4 regions of the Levilactobacillus zymae genome follow, and region 4 is predicted to be linked to each of the others. Evidence: predicted binding sites of a transcription regulator. Region 4 holds the regulator's gene; each other region holds the start of a gene.
The links. The regulator NrdR, encoded in region 4, represses ribonucleotide reductase genes. The targets are predictions, from matches to a motif close to ACACNATATATNGTGT.
Positions count from the first base shown of each region.

Region 1: a site for NrdR is predicted at 2,112-2,127, ahead of RI501_RS05635 (deoxynucleoside kinase). Genes of this name have one in related genera too.
Region 2: a site for NrdR is predicted at 2,265-2,280, ahead of RI501_RS09835 (deoxynucleoside kinase). Genes of this name have one in related genera too.
Region 3: a site for NrdR is predicted at 2,510-2,525, ahead of nrdH (glutaredoxin-like protein NrdH). Genes of this name have one in related genera too.

Region 1 is NZ_JAVLAS010000001.1:1,237,324-1,241,485, forward strand. It holds gene RI501_RS05625 (MDR family MFS transporter) at 1-958, shown strand, start outside; gene RI501_RS05630 (DUF960 domain-containing protein) at 1,032-1,358, shown strand; gene RI501_RS05635 (deoxynucleoside kinase) at 1,448-2,089, opposite strand; gene RI501_RS05640 (Cof-type HAD-IIB family hydrolase) at 2,247-3,017, shown strand; gene pgmB (beta-phosphoglucomutase) at 3,238-3,909, opposite strand; gene RI501_RS05650 (glycoside hydrolase family 65 protein) at 3,932-4,162, opposite strand, start outside.
Region 2 is NZ_JAVLAS010000001.1:2,060,939-2,065,100, reverse strand. It holds gene RI501_RS09845 (GNAT family N-acetyltransferase) at 1-268, shown strand, start outside; lysine riboswitch at 331-510, shown strand; gene RI501_RS09840 (amino acid permease) at 622-2,127, shown strand; gene RI501_RS09835 (deoxynucleoside kinase) at 2,341-2,973, shown strand; gene serS (serine--tRNA ligase) at 3,259-4,162, shown strand, end outside.
Region 3 is NZ_JAVLAS010000001.1:962,054-966,215, forward strand. It holds gene nrdE (class 1b ribonucleoside-diphosphate reductase subunit alpha) at 1-2,111, opposite strand, end outside; gene nrdH (glutaredoxin-like protein NrdH) at 2,207-2,434, opposite strand; gene RI501_RS04325 (class I SAM-dependent methyltransferase) at 2,634-3,239, shown strand; gene tadA (tRNA adenosine(34) deaminase TadA) at 3,264-3,803, shown strand; RNA gene ffs (signal recognition particle sRNA small type) at 3,826-3,912, shown strand.
Region 4 is NZ_JAVLAS010000001.1:1,844,895-1,849,056, reverse strand. It holds gene polA (DNA polymerase I) at 1-80, shown strand, start outside; gene mutM (bifunctional DNA-formamidopyrimidine glycosylase/DNA-(apurinic or apyrimidinic site) lyase) at 100-960, shown strand; gene coaE (dephospho-CoA kinase) at 953-1,552, shown strand; gene nrdR (transcriptional regulator NrdR) at 1,587-2,093, shown strand; gene RI501_RS08640 (replication initiation and membrane attachment family protein) at 2,097-3,470, shown strand; gene dnaI (primosomal protein DnaI) at 3,470-4,162, shown strand, end outside.

The sequences.
Region 1 (4,162 bases), 610 kb from region 4:
TACGGTGTTGTTAATCTGGTTTTTCTTGGACGACAACTTCGAGCGTAAACCATTCACCATGGATTGGGGCGGGAGTCTCTGGCTGTCCGTGGGCTTATTAGCCCTGATGCTGACGTTCCAGCTCTTGGGAAACGGGCAGCTCAGCGTCGCCTGGGTCGTCGCCGGCTTGGTGGTCACGGTGCTCGCCTTCTGGCTGTTCTTGCGCCAGGAAAAGCGCACGGCCGACCCGTTGATCCCGTTAACCTTGTTTAAGAACCGGACCTTCGTGATTCAAAATCTGATTGCCGCGTTGGTGAGTGGGTTCTTGATGGGCTTTGAAGTCTATCTCCCAACCTGGACTCAGGGCTTGTTAGGTCTCTTGGCTTCTCAGGCCGGATTTGCCATCACGCCCAGTTCGTTGATGTGGATCGTGGGCTCGTTTATCGCCGGCCGCTTAATGCTCAAGCATACACCGTACCAAATTATCAATATCAGTCTGAGCTTCATTTTGGTGGGTGGCTTATTGATGGCCTTTGTACCGATGACCACGCCATTCTGGTGCTTCTTCGTGATTGCGGCCATCTGTGGGACCGGTTTTGGGATTACCATTACCACCACGACCGTGACCGTTCAGAGCCAGGTGCCGGTCGAAGACGTCGGGGTGGCCACCTCGTTTAACACCCTTTCGCGGACGCTGGGGCAGACCATCATGATCTCCGTCTTTGGGATCATCATGAATCTGGCCATGGCTCGCGGTGTGGCAACACACAAGGGAACCAGCCTGACCATGATGAATCAGCTGATCAACCCGCAGACCGCTAAAAGTTTACCGAGTGACCTGTTGCCCACACTTCACGGCATCCTGTATCAGGGATTGCACGTCATCTTTATCGCGGCCGTAATTTTGATTGTGATTTCCTTTATGGTCAACTTTTTGGATCGGAAGGGGACCCAACGGTTAACCGGCAAACAGGGGTAATTAGTCCCGTTTTAAGAAAAGTTACGCTATAATATAGTTTAAGGTTAGCGAGATAACGAGTGGAGGCGATCAAATGTTTGAAAGTAATCATGCGCGGTATGCGAGCTACGGAACCGTAGCCGTTCTGCCGGGTGAAATGATTGATGTGGTTTGGAAGATTATCGATCAGGATCTGCAAGGCCTGTTCCCGCTAGATAACTTACTCACGTTTAAACTCCACAACCATCAAGGGCACACGACCTTTGAGTACGTGCAAACGGACGAGCAGGCCCAACAGACCTTCGGGGCCGCCTTTGATACCGACTACGCCTATAGTTCGAACCTGCCGGAGACGGTCCTGGCTTACGACGATGGGGATAGTCAAATTATCTTATTACCCTCCGAAACGAATCAGAATTAAACGATAAAAAGCCACCGATTATCGGTGGCTTTTTGGTGTCCTCAATAAAAAACAACGACCGCACTAGGCACAGTCGTTGTCCATAAAAATTACGCGTTCACGCGGATGTCCTTCAACGCATCGTCGATCTGACCTAAGACGATGTCGATGTTTCCCGGCGTTTCCAAGTCGTACTTTTGTAAGTCGATCTTGATCTTAGGACTGACGTCGTAGTCGTCGTACCAACCCTTGTAGGCCGTCCACATCTTCTTGTAGTAGGCTTCCAATTCGGGATTGTTGTCGAATTGTTCGTAATCACGGCCCCGCTTCTTGATCCGGTGGAGGATCGTGTCAAAGTCGGCGTCGGCGTAAACCAACAAATCCGGTGCCTTTTTAGGCATTTCGTCCAGCTCGTTCATCATGTTGTCCAGAAGGTTTAAGTAGACTTCCAGTTCCGTATCCGTGATGTTCCCTTCAGCGTTGTTTTCACGCGTGAAGAGGGCATCTTCGTAGATTGAGCGGTCCAGGACGTTGTTATCGTCGGCCAACGCCCGCTTGATCATACTGAACCGCTTGTTGAGAAAGTAAATCTGCAGCAAGAAGCCGTATTGCTTCGGGTTCCGGTAGTAGAGTGGTAACACTGGGTTATCACCGACCGGTTCGAAAAATGCTTGTGTGTTCAAGTGTGCGGCAATTTTGCCTGTAAGGGTCGTCTTACCGACCCCAATCATTCCTGCTGTAATTATCACCATGATAGCCCCTCTTTTATAGAAAATACAAGATATAGTGTACCACAAAAATTACCAATACCACATCTACTTGCGAGAAATTTCCGGTCCACTTTGGCGAGTTTGGGCATTGTTGTATAATGGAAGTGTTGGTAATAGTGGATTTGGAGGGATTAACAGAATGACGCAAGCAGTCGTATTTTTTGATTTAGACGGGACGCTCTTCGATAACGCCAAGAATGTGTTACCCGAAAGCATTGCCGCGATTCAGAAATTAAAAAGCCACGACGGGCTACCGGTAATTGCGACCGGTCGCAACATTTTTGAAATTCAGGACGTGTTGGACGCCACGGGAATCGATGCCGTGGTCAGCGCCAACGGTAGTTACGTTCAGTATCAGGGGCAGCGACTCTCGGCCGCGGTGATTGAGCCAACCGTGTTAACGGCGGTCACCCAGTTCGCCGCACAGCAGGGCGACCCGGTGGGCTACTTTAACAACCGGGGCTTTCGGCTGAGTCAGGCGACACCGGACACCCGGGATAATTTTCAGCTTTTGCGGCTCCACGCTGTGGTGGACCCAGACTGGTACCGTACGCAGCCCATCAACTTCTTAAACGTGTTTAACCGCGATAAGTTAAAATTGTATCAGGACCGGTTTGCCGGTCAGCTCAACTTTGTGCGCAATAACCCGCGCGCGTTGGATACCATGGTCACGGGCGTCAGCAAGCAAACCGGGATTCGAACGTTCCTACAAGCGGCTCACCTGGAAACGGCGCGGACCTATGCCTTCGGGGATGGGTTTAACGACCTGCAGATGTTTGACGAAGTGGATGTGCCAATTGCCATGGAAAACGGGGTGCCGGCGGCCAAGGCCCAAGCGGCTTACGTGACCACTACCAACCAGACGGACGGAATCGTTCGGGGACTCAAGCACTTTAACCTCATTGATTAAAGATTAAAAGTAATGAGATTCAGCGGGCCTGCATTAAGACTACTGGTTCACCCTCGGTTCTTAACCGGGTTACAATCAGATTTGTAGCCACGGTGCCGAAAATGATACTTTAAGGCCTAAAATGGCCCTTACTCCCAGTACAGGAATAAGGGCCATTTTTGCGTTCATGCTCACCAATTAAGCGGCCATGGGCCTAATTGAACGATGTGCCGTTCAGGGATTAGGCCAGGTGCTTTTCGATGTTGGCTAAGGTTACCAGTGAGGTGTCGGCGAAGACCATATCGGCAGCTCCCAGTTCGGTTGCATCACCGATTCCTAGTGAGGTCTCACCGGCGGCGTTGATGGCTTGAACCCCAGCGGCGGCGTCTTCCAAGCCCACACATTGTGCGGGATCCAGATTTAGGAGTTGGGCACCCTTGGTGTAGATCTCGGGATCCGGTTTGCCGTGCTTAAGGCTGGCTGGGTCGACGATTTCGGGGAAGTAATCGGTTAATTCCAACTTAGCCAAGACGCGCGGGGCGTTCTTGGAAGCGGAAGCCAGGGACAATAGGTAGCCCTTAGCGCGAATATCGTCGAGGAAGGCCTTCATCCCGGGAAGGATATTCGCGGGCGTCATCTTATCGACCTCGGCCACGTAGTTGGTGTTTTTCTTGGCGGCCAATGCCACTTTTTGGTCGGCCGTATAGTCGTTTTCTTTCCCGCCGGCCTTTAAGATCATCTCCAGCGAGTCCATCCGGCTAATTCCCTTCAGTCCGTCCGCTAGTTCCTTGGACCACGCCACACCTAAATAGTCAGCGAGTTGGTGCCAAGCGGTGCCGTGTAAGACGGACGTGTCGGTGATAACGCCGTCGAGGTCGAAAACGAAGCCCTTGATGTCTGCAAATTTGGTCATAATGAACACTCCTTAAAAAAAGTTAGTAGGTAAGTGTAACGGGTTGATGAGCGGTCAGCGCAACCGGTTGGTGCTTGAATTCGATGGTACTATCCTGATCTGCGGTAATCTGAATTTGATGGTGATCGATGGTGAGGTCATAGGTGACGTGACGCACGGTCTGGCGGAAACGTACAGCTTGCCAGGCTTGAGGCAAGTGCGGCGCAATTGTGACGTGGGAAGCCAAGACGTCTACGCCAGCGTAGAAACGCGT
Region 2 (4,162 bases), 220 kb from region 4:
CGTGACGGCTGTCGATCTGGGCTACTTTTTGACGCCAACTCTCTGGGGGCACGGCTATATGCCAGAAGCGTTACGGGGACTGTTGGCCGTTTTGGTACAAGCGCACAGTCCCATTAAAACTTTGTGGGCCACCAGCTTGGCCACGAATCAACGCTCGCAGAACGTTTTAAGTCACTTATCATTCGAACTAATTGATGACCAGTTGGTCGTACCTAATCCCGCTACAATGGCGTTAGAGCGTCACCTCCTCTACCGCTATGATTTATGATCATCATGATGGTTAATTTTTAGTCTTGCAATGCAATCTTAAGATGTCTATACTACGAAGTGTCGAAAAGAAGAGGTGCGATCAACATGAGTCATCTTCCAGAGATGGGCGACATTGATGAAGGAAGGTAAAAGGGGCAATCGCCGAAATCTGAATCGTCGACCACGGTTTAGGTTGGGTCCTGATCTAATAGATCAGGGACTGTCGCAGTTGTAACCAGATTGCGGGGTGCTTTCAACGATACAGACTTGGGCGCTAATGACCATGATTCTTGGGAGTTTGAATTGAAGGGAATTTTGGGTTTCCTAGGTCGCTTCGAGAAGGTCCTTCTATGAACCAGAAGGAGGAATTATATGGAACAGAGTATGACAAACGCAACAACGAGTAAGTCTTCGGATTCGGTAAAGCGGGGACTCAAGACGCGACACGTGTCAATGATTGCGTTGGGTGGATGTATTGGAACAGGGCTCTTTGTTGCCAGCGGGTCTGCCATCTCGACAGCCGGTCCTGGTGGCGCATTAGTTGCCTACATTGCAATGGGATTAATGGTGTACTTTTTAATGACCAGTCTAGGAGAAATGGCCACGAACATGCCAATCTCCGGTTCGTTTGCTGCTTATTCTGCTAAGTATGTTGATCCAGCTCTGGGGTTCGCCATGGGGTGGAACTACTGGTTCAACTGGGCCATTACCGTAGCGGTAGATATTTCAACCGCGGCGTTAGTCATGAAGTTCTGGTTACCCAATATTCCCGGGTGGACCTGGAGCTTGGTGGCGTTAGTCATTATCTTTGTCATTAACGCGTTATCCGTGCAAGCCTTCGGGGAAACCGAATTTTGGATGTCGTTAATTAAGGTGGTTACCATCTTCGTCTTCTTAGCCGTTGGGTTACTAACCATCGTGGGCATCATGGGTGGTCACGGACCTGGTCTGAGCAACTTCACTTACAAGCAGGCACCGTTCGTTGGTGGTTTTCCCGCCATTCTAAGTGTCTTCGTGGTCGCCGGGTTCTCGTTCCAAGGAACGGAATTGGTTGGGATCACTGCCGGGGAATCGGAAGATCCTTCGCACAGTGTGCCTAAGGCGATTAATCAAGTGTTCTGGCGGATTATTTTATTCTACGTTTTAGCTATCTTTGTGATTGCCGCTGTCTTACCTTACACGAGTCATGATTTACTGGGCTCTTCTGCGAGTGACGTGGCCATCAGTCCCTTTACGTTAGTCTTTCGTCGGGCTGGTTTGGCTGCCGCTGCGAGTGTCATGAACGCTGTGATCTTGACGTCCGTTATTTCCGCTGCTAACTCCGGAATGTACGCGTCAACGCGAATGTTGTACTCCTTGTCCAAGGAAGGTTATGCACCACAATTCTTGGGACGGACCGGTAAGAATGGGATTCCTTATCCGGCCTTACTGATGACGACGTTGGTCGCTGCCTTGACCTTCATCAGTAGTATTGCGGGGCCAAAGATTTATATGTGGCTGGTCGCCGCTAGTGGGTTGACCGGGTTCATCGCTTGGTTCGGAATTGCGTTATCGCACTTCCGCTTCCGGCGCGCCTTTATCAAGCAGGGACATCAGCTGTCTGAATTGAAGTATCACGCTAAGTGGTTCCCAATTGGGCCGCTGCTGGCATTAATTCTCTGTGTCGCCGTCATCGTGGGTCAAGATCCACAATCCTTCTTCTCGGGTAACTGGGAACAAGTATTGGTCACCTACATTGGGGTGCCACTGGTCTTAATCCTCTACATTGGTTACAAGATTAAGAATCATACCAAGTTGATTCCGTTAGACGAAGTTGACGTGGCACCAGTCCACAAGGATGGGACGTTAAAGAATAACGCCGCTGCCGAAAAGGACTAATTCAATTAAATTAAAATCGGGTGACCGTATTAGCCGTAAGGCCGATACGGTCACCTTTTTATGGGGGCCTTTAGCCAAAGTGATGGAATTGGCCCTAAAAAATTACCACGATATATTGTCTTTTCAAAATCAGGTTGGTACAATATGTAGTGTTGTTTTTGCGCCCGGAAGATTCCGGGGGGAATGGTTACGGAAATAAAGGAGAGATATTGCATGCTTGTATTATCGGGAACTATTGGGGCTGGCAAAACGAGCCTAGCGAACTTATTGGCTAAACATTTAAACAAACCAGCGTTTTATGAATCGGTAGATGACAACAAAATTTTACCGCTATTCTATAAGGATCCCCAGAAGTATGCCTTCTTACTGCAGATTTACTTCTTGAACAAGCGGCTAGACAGCATTAAGGCCGCCAACGCGGACCAGGAAAGCGTGATGGATCGTTCAATCTTTGAGGATTCGCTGCTGTTTCATTTGAACGCCGACTTGGGTCGGGCGACGAACACGGAAGTTGACATCTACGATTCGCTGTTGCAGAACATGATGCAAGAGCTGCCGGAAGCCACTTACCAGAAGAACCCGGACCTGTTAATTCACATTAACATTTCCTTTGATACGATGCTGCAACGGATCAAGAAACGGGGACGGTCTTACGAACAAATTGATACCGACCCGAGCCTATACAATTACTACAAGGAACTTGACCAACGGTACACGGCTTGGTACGCCAATTACGATAAATCACCGAAGATGCAAATTAACGGGGATGACTTGGACTTCGTGGAAGATCCAGTGGCCCGGCAAAAGGTTTTAGCCCTCATTGATGAAAAGATCGCGTCCCTCTAGGACTTGTTTCTAGGCGTAAAGTAGGGTATGATAAGCATAATTTCAAACACGTCAGTGCCTAATAAGTAGACGGCCAGAGAAGCGGGGTTAGCTGTGAACCGCTACGTCGAATGATTCCAGCACGAAAGAAGTGGGCAGGTAATGCTGCACGGTGCAAACCGTTATCATGTTCAAGGGTATCGCTAGGCACACTAGCGATGAACTTGGGTGGTACCGCGAAGGTCTTCGTCCCATGTGACGGAGGCCTTTTTTGCGGTTAGGGACTAGTTGAAGGGAGTAATGACAATGTTAGATTTAAAGTTGATTCGGCAAGAAACTGATTTTGTAAAGGAAAAGTTGGCCACTCGGGGGGTGGATCCAGCCGATATTGATGCCCTTTCAGCCATGGATGCTAAGCGACGGGAACTCATTACCAAGACGGAAACCATGAAGGCCCAACGTAACACGGTGTCGGATGAAATCTCGAAGATGAAACGGCAAAAACAAAACGCCGATGATCAGATTACCGAAATGCGGCAAGTTAGCGCCGCAATCAAGGCGGCCGATGCGGAACTCGATACCTTAAAGGCCCAGGTCCAAGATGCAGCGGCACACCTGCCGAACATTCCTAACGATAACGTTCCGGTGGGCTTAGATGAAACCGGCAGTGTTGAGATCCGCAAATGGGGCGAGAAACCTAATATGGACTTTACCCCCAAGGCCCACTATGAAATCGGGGAAAATCTCGATATTTTGGACTTTGAACGTGGTGCGAAGGTCTCTGGTAGCCGGTACCTGTACTACCTGGGGGCGGGTGCCCACTTGGAACGGGCCGTCTACAACTTCTTTTTAGACGAAAATACGAAGGCGGGCTTCAAGGAAGTCTTGCCACCGTACATCGTCAACGATGCGTCCATGTACGGAACGGGCCAGTTCCCGAAGTTTAAAGAAGATGTCTACTCCTTAGAGGGTCAGCACATGACGTTAATCCCTACGGCCGAAGTGCCCTTAGTCAACTATTACCGTAATGAAGTCATCCCGGCTGAGAAATTACCGGTATGGTTTACGGCCTTAACGCCAGCCTTTCGCTCTGAAGCAGGGAGTGCGGGGCGCGATACTCGGGGCTTAATTCGGTTACACCAGTTTAATAAGGTGGAAATGGTTAAGTTCTGTGAGCCAGAAGATTCTTGGAACGAATTAGAGGCGCTGA
Region 3 (4,162 bases), 880 kb from region 4:
AACGTCCGCACGTAGTAGATCGACTTGATGCCCTTACGGTAAGCGTAGTTCCGCAGGATACTGAGGTCCCGCGTGGTCATCTTGTCGGTCCGGCCGTTCTTCCATTCGTACAGGCCGGCGGGAATCGTGGACCGCATAAATAGCGTGAGGCTCATCCCTTGGTCCACGTGCTTTTGAGCGGCCGCGTAGACGTCGATGACCCGGCGCATGTCGGTATCGTAGGCTGACTTGTAGTACGGCATGGTGTCGTTACTCAGGTACGGTGCCGGGTAGTAGATCTTCCCAATCTTCTTTTCCTGACGTTCCTCGATCCGGTTGATGATCGGGTGCAGGCTGGCCGTGGTGTCGTTGATGTAAGAAATCGACCCGTTGGGAGCGACGGCCATGCGGTTCTGGTGGTATAACCCGTCACGCATGACGTCGGCCTTGAGTTGAGCCCAGTCTTCAGGCGACGGTAACCAAACGTCACTAAAGAGGCCTTGCACCTTGGCGTTATCCGGTCGCCAATCGTGTTCCGTGTAGCGATCGAAGTAGGAGCCGTCGGCGTATTTGCTGGCTTCGAAGTTGTGGAAGGTTTCGTGCCGTTCCTTGGCAATCTGGTTGGAGGCCTTTAACGTCCAGTAGTTCAGTAACATGAAGTAGACACTGGTAAAGTCGATACTGTCCTTGGAACCATACATCATGTGGTTCTTGGCGAAGTAACTGTGCAGTCCCATAGCACCCAGGCCAATGGTGTGGGCTAACCGGTTACCGTGTTGGATGGACGGGACCACGTCGATGTCGGAGTGGTCGGTCACGAAGGTCAGTGCCCGGACCATGGTTTCCACGGAGTGCCCGAAGTCGGGGGAGGCCATCAGGTTAACGATGTTGGTCGACCCCAGGTTGCAGGAAATATCCGTCCCCAGTTTTTCGTATTCTTGCTTGTTGTCGTAGGTGGTTGGTGTTTGGACCTGCATAATTTCGGAACACAGGTTACTCATCACGATGCGGCCCTGGATGGGGTTTTCGCGGTTAGCCGTGTCGATGTTAACGATGTAGGGGTAACCGGATTCTTGCTGCAGTTTACCGATTTCCGTTTCCAGTTCCCGGGCCTTCAGCCGCTTCTTGCGAATGTCCGGGTTGGCGACCATCTTATCGTATTCGGCGGTGATGTCCACGTAGGAGAATGGTTTGCCGTAGATCCGTTCGACGTCGTACGGGCTGAAGAGGTACATGTCGGCGTCTTGTTCACAGAGTTGGTAGAACTTGTCGGGGACCGTGACCCCGAGTGACAAGGTCTTCAACCGGATCTTTTCGTCGGCGTTTTCTTTCTTAGCGCCCAAAAAGGCGATGATGTCGGGATGGAAGACGCTCAGGTAGACCACACCGGCCCCTTGGCGTTGTCCAAGTTGGTTAGAGTAGGAGAAGCTGTCTTCGAGGAGCTTCATGACGGGCACGACCCCGGAAGCGGCCCCTTCGATGTGCTTGATCGGGTCACCGGCCCCCCGCAGATTGGACAGGCTGATGCCGACCCCACCACCGATACGGGACAGTTGCAGCGCGGAGTTGATGGTCCGCCCGATGGTGTTCATGTCGTCGGTGGATTGAATCAGAAAACAGGAGACCAGTTCCCCACGCCGGGCCCGGCCAGCGTTTAAGAAGCTAGGGGTGGCCGGTTGGTAACGTTGGTGAACAATTTCGTCGGCCAAGTCGTGGGCCAACTGTTGGTCGCCACCGGCAAAGTCGAGGGCGTTCATCGCCACGCGGTCGATGAAGTTTTCCAGGTAGTAGGCGTTGTCATCGGTCTTTAAGGCGTATTGCGCGTAGAATTTGTACGCGGCCATAAAGGACTTGAAGTGGAAGTTTTGAGCCTTCAGGTAGGCGTAGAGGTCTTCGATGAAGCTCAACGGGTACTGGTTGATGACTTGCGGTTCCACGTAGTTCCCGGCGATCAGGTAGTCGAACCGGTCCTTTAAGGACGCGAAGGTCTTGGTGTTGGGTGCCACGTTTTCTTTGAGGAAGGCCTGTAAAGCTTCCTGGTCCTTGTTCAACGGAATCTGGCCATCCACGGGGATGTTGATCTCGTTATTTAAATCGTAATAAGTGACGTCTTTGAGGTTCTTGAGGCTCATAAGCACGCTCTTCCTTTCTCACACCGAATTTTAGTCAAAATAAAAGCGACGTCAGCCGAAACGACGTCGCCAAGACGGGGTTGTCGGAACGTTAATTAACCCGCAATTTGTTGCAGTTGGTCAGGCCGGAAACCAAAAAAGGCCTTGTGACCGGGTGCTTCCACGACCGGTAGAGATTGAAATCCCTGTGCCTTTAAGTAGGTGACATATTCGGGATTTTGGTTAATATTACGTTCTTCAAAGGCCACGTTGTGTTCGGTAAGGAAACGCTTGGTCATTTTGCATTGCATACAGTTGTTCTTGGAATAAATCGTTACTTTCATGGTTGCCACATCCTCTAAAATTTGTTTCTAATGTGTTTAGTGTACACCAGATTGGCGAAATTTCAATCGAAAAAAGCACCATATTTAGTGGTTGAAGGATACAATAACTACTAAATATAGTGCTCAGCGCGTTAATTTTATTTTATTGCCCACCAGTCCAAAAACTACGGTAAAATAAACCTAAAAGGTGGTCGAGAAAATGACTAATCACTATTATACACAAAATCCGGATGTTGTACACGAAGAACGCCACTGGCCGTTCACCCTATTAGGTAACGAATTGTTGTTTACCACCGACAACGGGGTCTTCTCAAAATCCCGCGTGGATTACGGCTCACGAGTTTTACTCGATGCGTTTAACGCCGACAAGACCCCGGCCGGTGCTTGGTTGGATCTGGGCTGTGGGTACGGTCCGATTGGCCTGGCCCTAGCCAAGAAATACCCGGACCGGCAGGTGACACTGGCCGACGTCAACGAACTGGCGTTGTCGTTGGCGCACCAAAACGCAACGGCGAACCAGATTACTAACGCTCGGATCATCGAATCCGACCGGTATGCGGCTTTAGGTGCCGCCAAGTATGCGGCCATTTTGACCAACCCACCGGTGCGAGCGGGGAAGGAAGTGGTCACCAGCATGTTAACCGGGGCCGCCCAACACCTGTTGCCGGGGGGCACGCTGACCGTGGTGCTCCAGAAGAAACAGGGAGCCCCGTCGGCTAAGAAGCACATGACCGAAACGTTTGGTAACTGTCAGATCCTCAAGAAGGACAAAGGGTATTACATCTTGGAAAGTACGCAAAACTAACCTAGGACGAGGAGGTGGGCACGAATGCGTCAGATAACTTATTCTGCCGAACAACGGCACTACATGGAAGAAGCGTTATTCGAAGCCGACCGCGCGGCTTGGATTGGGGAAGTGCCAATTGGTGCGGTGATCGTCCACGAGGGACGGATCATCGGTCGGGGGCACAACCTCCGTGAACACGCCAACGATGCGACTTTACACGCCGAGATTCGCGCCATCGAAGAGGCCTGTGCGACCTTAGGGAGTTGGCGGTTGGAAGATTGCCAACTCTACGTGACCATCGAGCCGTGTTTGATGTGTAGTGGGGCGATTATTAACTCCCGGATTCCCACGGTGTTTTACGGCGCCCGTGACCCCAAGGCGGGGGCGGTGGATAGTCTGTACAACACGCTGACGGATTCGCGGTTGAACCACACGGTCACGGTCTACGAGGGCTTAATGGCGAAGGCGGCCGGTGAACGACTGGTGACCTTTTTCAAGGAAGCTCGGCGCCGGCAAAAGGCGGCCAAGCAGGCCCGCAAAGCGGCGGCTGAAAAGTCGCTAGACAGTCTTTCCGAATCATGATACACTAGTATTTGCCGTTAAGGCCTTGAAGCAAGGGTGGGCTCACGAATCGTGTCAGGTCCGGAAGGAAGCAGCACTAAGTCTGTTTCACTTTGTGCTTCAAGTTATTGAGCCATTAAGCACGTCCGTTTCCGAGAGGGAATGGACGTTTTTTATATTATAAGAGTGCGTCCAGGGGCGGTCAGCGGGTGAGCATTAACGCCATTGTGGTGATTAGCCCGGGCCTGGCTAATTGCCAAAATGGGGTTAAGCGGAACCCGTTGCCCCTGGAAAGCACGTTTTGGCTATGGTAGCGGAGAAGCTGAGGTTAATTGCCACCCTAGTGGCCTTAAGCGGAACCGGCTGCCCGTCAGGAACAC
Region 4 (4,162 bases):
TCATGGATTCGGCCGTGCAACTGGAGATTCCGTTGAAGGTCGACAGCCACTATGGGCCGACCTGGTACGACGTGAAGTAGGCGGAAAGAAGGAAAACGTATGCCAGAATTACCAGAAGTTGAAACGGTTCGGCGCGGGCTGACCCAGTTGGTCGCTGGCGCCACCATTGACCACGTCGAGGTTCTTTACCCCAAGATGGTCACGCCCGAGCCGGAAGTTTTTACGGCCGAGCTGATCGGTCGCCAAATTGAAAAAATTGACCGGCGGGGCAAGTACCTGCTGTTTCGGTTCAGCGGTGAGTTGACCATGGTGTCGCACCTACGGATGGAGGGCAAGTACGACGTCCAACCCGAGGGTAGTCCCGTGACCAAGCACACCCACGTGATCTTTCACCTGACCGACCAGCGGGAGCTGCGCTACACGGACACCCGCAAATTCGGCCGGATGCGGTTAGTCAAGACCGGCACGGAGGCCGAAGCGCTGCCGTCGTTAGCCAAGATGGGCCCCGAGCCCACGGCCGATACCTTGACGTTAGCCTACATGCAAAAGATCTTCGGCAAGTCGCATAAGATCATCAAGCCGTTCTTGTTGGACCAGTCGCGCATTGCGGGGTTGGGCAACATCTACGCCGATGAAGTGCTCTGGTTAGCCAAGATTAATCCGCTGACCCCGGTGGACACGGTCACGACCGACCAACTGGAAACGTTGCGACAGGCCATCATCGCCGAAATCAAGAAGGCCATTGCCGGGCACGGTACCACCGTGCACTCCTTCTCGACGGCTTTCGGGGAAGCCGGACAGTTCCAAAACGATCTGCACGTCTATGGTCGGGAGGGCGAACCCTGCGATCGGTGTGGCACCGAAATCGTGAAAATCAAGGTTGCCCAGCGAGGGACGCACTATTGCCCGCACTGCCAGCCCTTACCACCATCGGCCGAGGGGATGTTTGACGATGACTAGAGTCTGGGGATTGACCGGTGGGATTGCCACCGGAAAGTCGACTGTGAGTGCCTGGCTGAAACAAGCCGGCATTCCCATTATCGATGCGGACCTGATTGCTCGCGACGTGGAAGCCCCCGGGACGTTGGGGCTAGAAGAGATTGCAGCGGCCTTTGGCGACGACTATCTCCAGGCCGATGGGACGTTAGATCGGCACAAGTTGGGCCGGTTGGTCTTTAGCGATCCGGCCCAGTTAGCCCGGCTTACGGCGATCACCACGCCGCGGATCCAAGCCGAGATTCGCCGTCAACTGGCCGAGTACCGTCGGCGCGAAGCCCCGTTAGTGGTGGTCGACGCGCCGACCCTATTTGAGGTGGGGTATCTGCAAGACTGGGTCGATCAAATCATGGTGGTCGTGGCCACGCCCGCGCAACAAAAGCAACGCCTGATGGCCCGTAATGGGTTGTCGGCGGCCGAAGCGCAAGCCCGCATTGACCGGCAATGGCCGCTTGCCCGGAAGGTGGCGGCGGCGGACACGGTGATTGATAATCGCGGGGACATTACCCAAACGCACCAACAAGTGGTAAAATGGCTTGACGCGAATAAATTTTAACCAGTACACTTAAAGTAAAATGAGGTGACCAATTATGCAGTGTCCGCACTGTCATCACAATGGCTCCCGGGTCGTAGATAGTCGTCCCACCGACGACGGCCGGGTGATTCGTCGCCGTCGGGAGTGCGAGAGCTGCGGCTTTCGGTTCACGACGTTCGAACGCGTGGAAGTTACCCCGTTACTTGTGATTAAGAAAAACGGGACGCGCGAAGAGTTTAACCGCGAAAAGATCCTACGGGGCATTATCCGTTCGGCTGAAAAACGACCGGTGGGCATGGACGCCATGACCGCCATCGTCGACGAAGTGGAAAACAAGATTAGAGCACTAGGCGTTAACGAGATTTCAAGTCAGGTGATTGGCGAGTACGTCATGAACCGGCTGGTCGACGTGGATGAAATCGCCTATATCCGGTTTGCTAGTGTTTACCGGCAATTCAAGGATACCGGGGTGTTCTTCAACGAATTGAAGGATATTTTGGATAAGGACAAACTGAAAGCAGATCAAAATCATCACCAAAAGGGGCAAAGTGAGGCGAAGTAGGCAATGGAGGATTCTTGGCACCAATTAAGTCCCAAAACGGGCTTCGTGGTTCGCTTAGCCGATCGCCTAACGGAACAAAGCTGGCAGACGTTAAGTCAGCTGTATCAACCCGTGATTGGACCGCTGGCCGCTGGAGCGTTTAGCGGTCTCTTTTGGTTACCCCAACGGGAGCACCTCCACCGCCACGCGGTCTTGTTAGCGACGTTGGGCGTGGACTTGGCGCACTTTTATGATGCTCGAATTCGCTTGGAGGCCACGGGCTTACTGACCACCACGGTCGACCGGGTAGATGAGCTCACCACGTTTACCTATACGCTGCACGCCCCGTTGTTACCGACGGCCTTTTTTAACGACGATTTGTTAAGCGTGCAACTCTTAGACGCCGTGGGGGAGGACTTTTACCGGGAGTTGGTGACCCAAAACACCCTAGCCAGTGCGCCAACTTCCGGTCAAGATATCACCAAGACCTTTTTGGACGTGTTTCAGGTAGTGGGGGGAGAGCTCAAACAGCTACCCGCTGCGGTGACGAGTAGTCGCCAACACTTTCAGGCCACACCCGCGACCCCACAACTGGGGGACGTGGCCACGGACTTTGATTGGCAATTGCTGGGCCAAATTCTCGAACATTCGTACGTGGATACGCGGGCCTTACAGACTCACCGAGCGTTATTTTTAACGGAACACGCCACTTACGGGATCGATGAACCCACCATGGCACGGTTTATTGGAGAAGCGACTAATCTGGCGACCAACCAATTTGACGCGGAACAATTCAAACGCTTAATTGCCCAGCAGTTTGGACAAGCTCACCGTGGGCAAACCGTTAAGGCGGCTGTGACACCGCCGGCAGCCGCGACCACCACGACGTCCGCCCAGCAGGCGTTGATTCAGGTAGCCACGGCCACACCCCCCGTCAATTTTTTACAAGCGATTAAGAAGCAGACCGGGGGCTTTATTACCGATGGCGAGCAGCGCATCGTGCGGGACCTAGTGAGTCGACAATTATTTCCCACCAGCGTACTTAACCTGATGATTTACCACGTGTTGGTCGACGAGGACCGGGCTACGCTGAATAAGAATCTTTTGGATACCATCGCAAACGATTGGAGTAAGGCGGGAATTCAGACGCCCACGCAGGCCATTGACAAGATCCGTGACCGACAGAGGGCGGCGCAACAGCCTAAATCCCGCCGGACGGGCAGTCGGCGCGGGACCCCGACGGTTAAGGAAACGTTGCCGGATTGGGCGAAAAAACCGACGAAGGACAATCCGGTACCGACGGGCAAACCAGCCCAGTATACGGCCCAACAGAAGCAAGAACTCGCCGACCGGATTGCCCGGTTTAAACAGCGGCGTGAAGGAAAGGAGGAATCCTGATGGAAGATATCAGCAAAACGATGCAAGACATGATGAGTAAGCGCCATTTGAATCGTAATTACCGGCAGTTGATGGACCAGGCGTTTGCCGATCCGGAGGTCACGGCTTTTATTCAGGCTAACCAGGCCGACCTTGCGGAGGACGTTTTGGTCCGTTCGGCTTCAAAAATCTACGAGTTTGTCACGGAACGCGATAAAGTGCGGCAGGGTGGTCAGACCTTTGCCACGGGGTACGAACCCCGGTTGATTGTTGCCAACCATCTGCTCGACGTCGCCTACGTCCCGACGGCAGCAACCATGGAAAAACAGGCGCAGCAGCAGTTACAACGCCGTGTGCGGGCCATTGCGATGCCGAAAGATATCCGTAATGCGGAGCTGGATAATTTCGATAACGATAACAACCGTATGGAAGCCTTAATGGCAGCGACGGAGTTTATCGATAATTACGAGAACAGTCCCCACCATCGCCACCAGGCCCTGTACCTGTCGGGGAGTTTTGGCGTCGGGAAAACTTACTTACTAGCGGCGGTTGCCAACCAATTGGCCGCCGATGGGTTTTCCAGTACGCTGGTTCACTTTCCGAGCTTTGCGGTCGAAATGAAAAACGCCATCTCCAAAAACGGGGTCGGTGACAAACTGGATGCAATTAAAAAAGCGCCCATCCTGATGATCGACGATATCGGGGCCGACGCC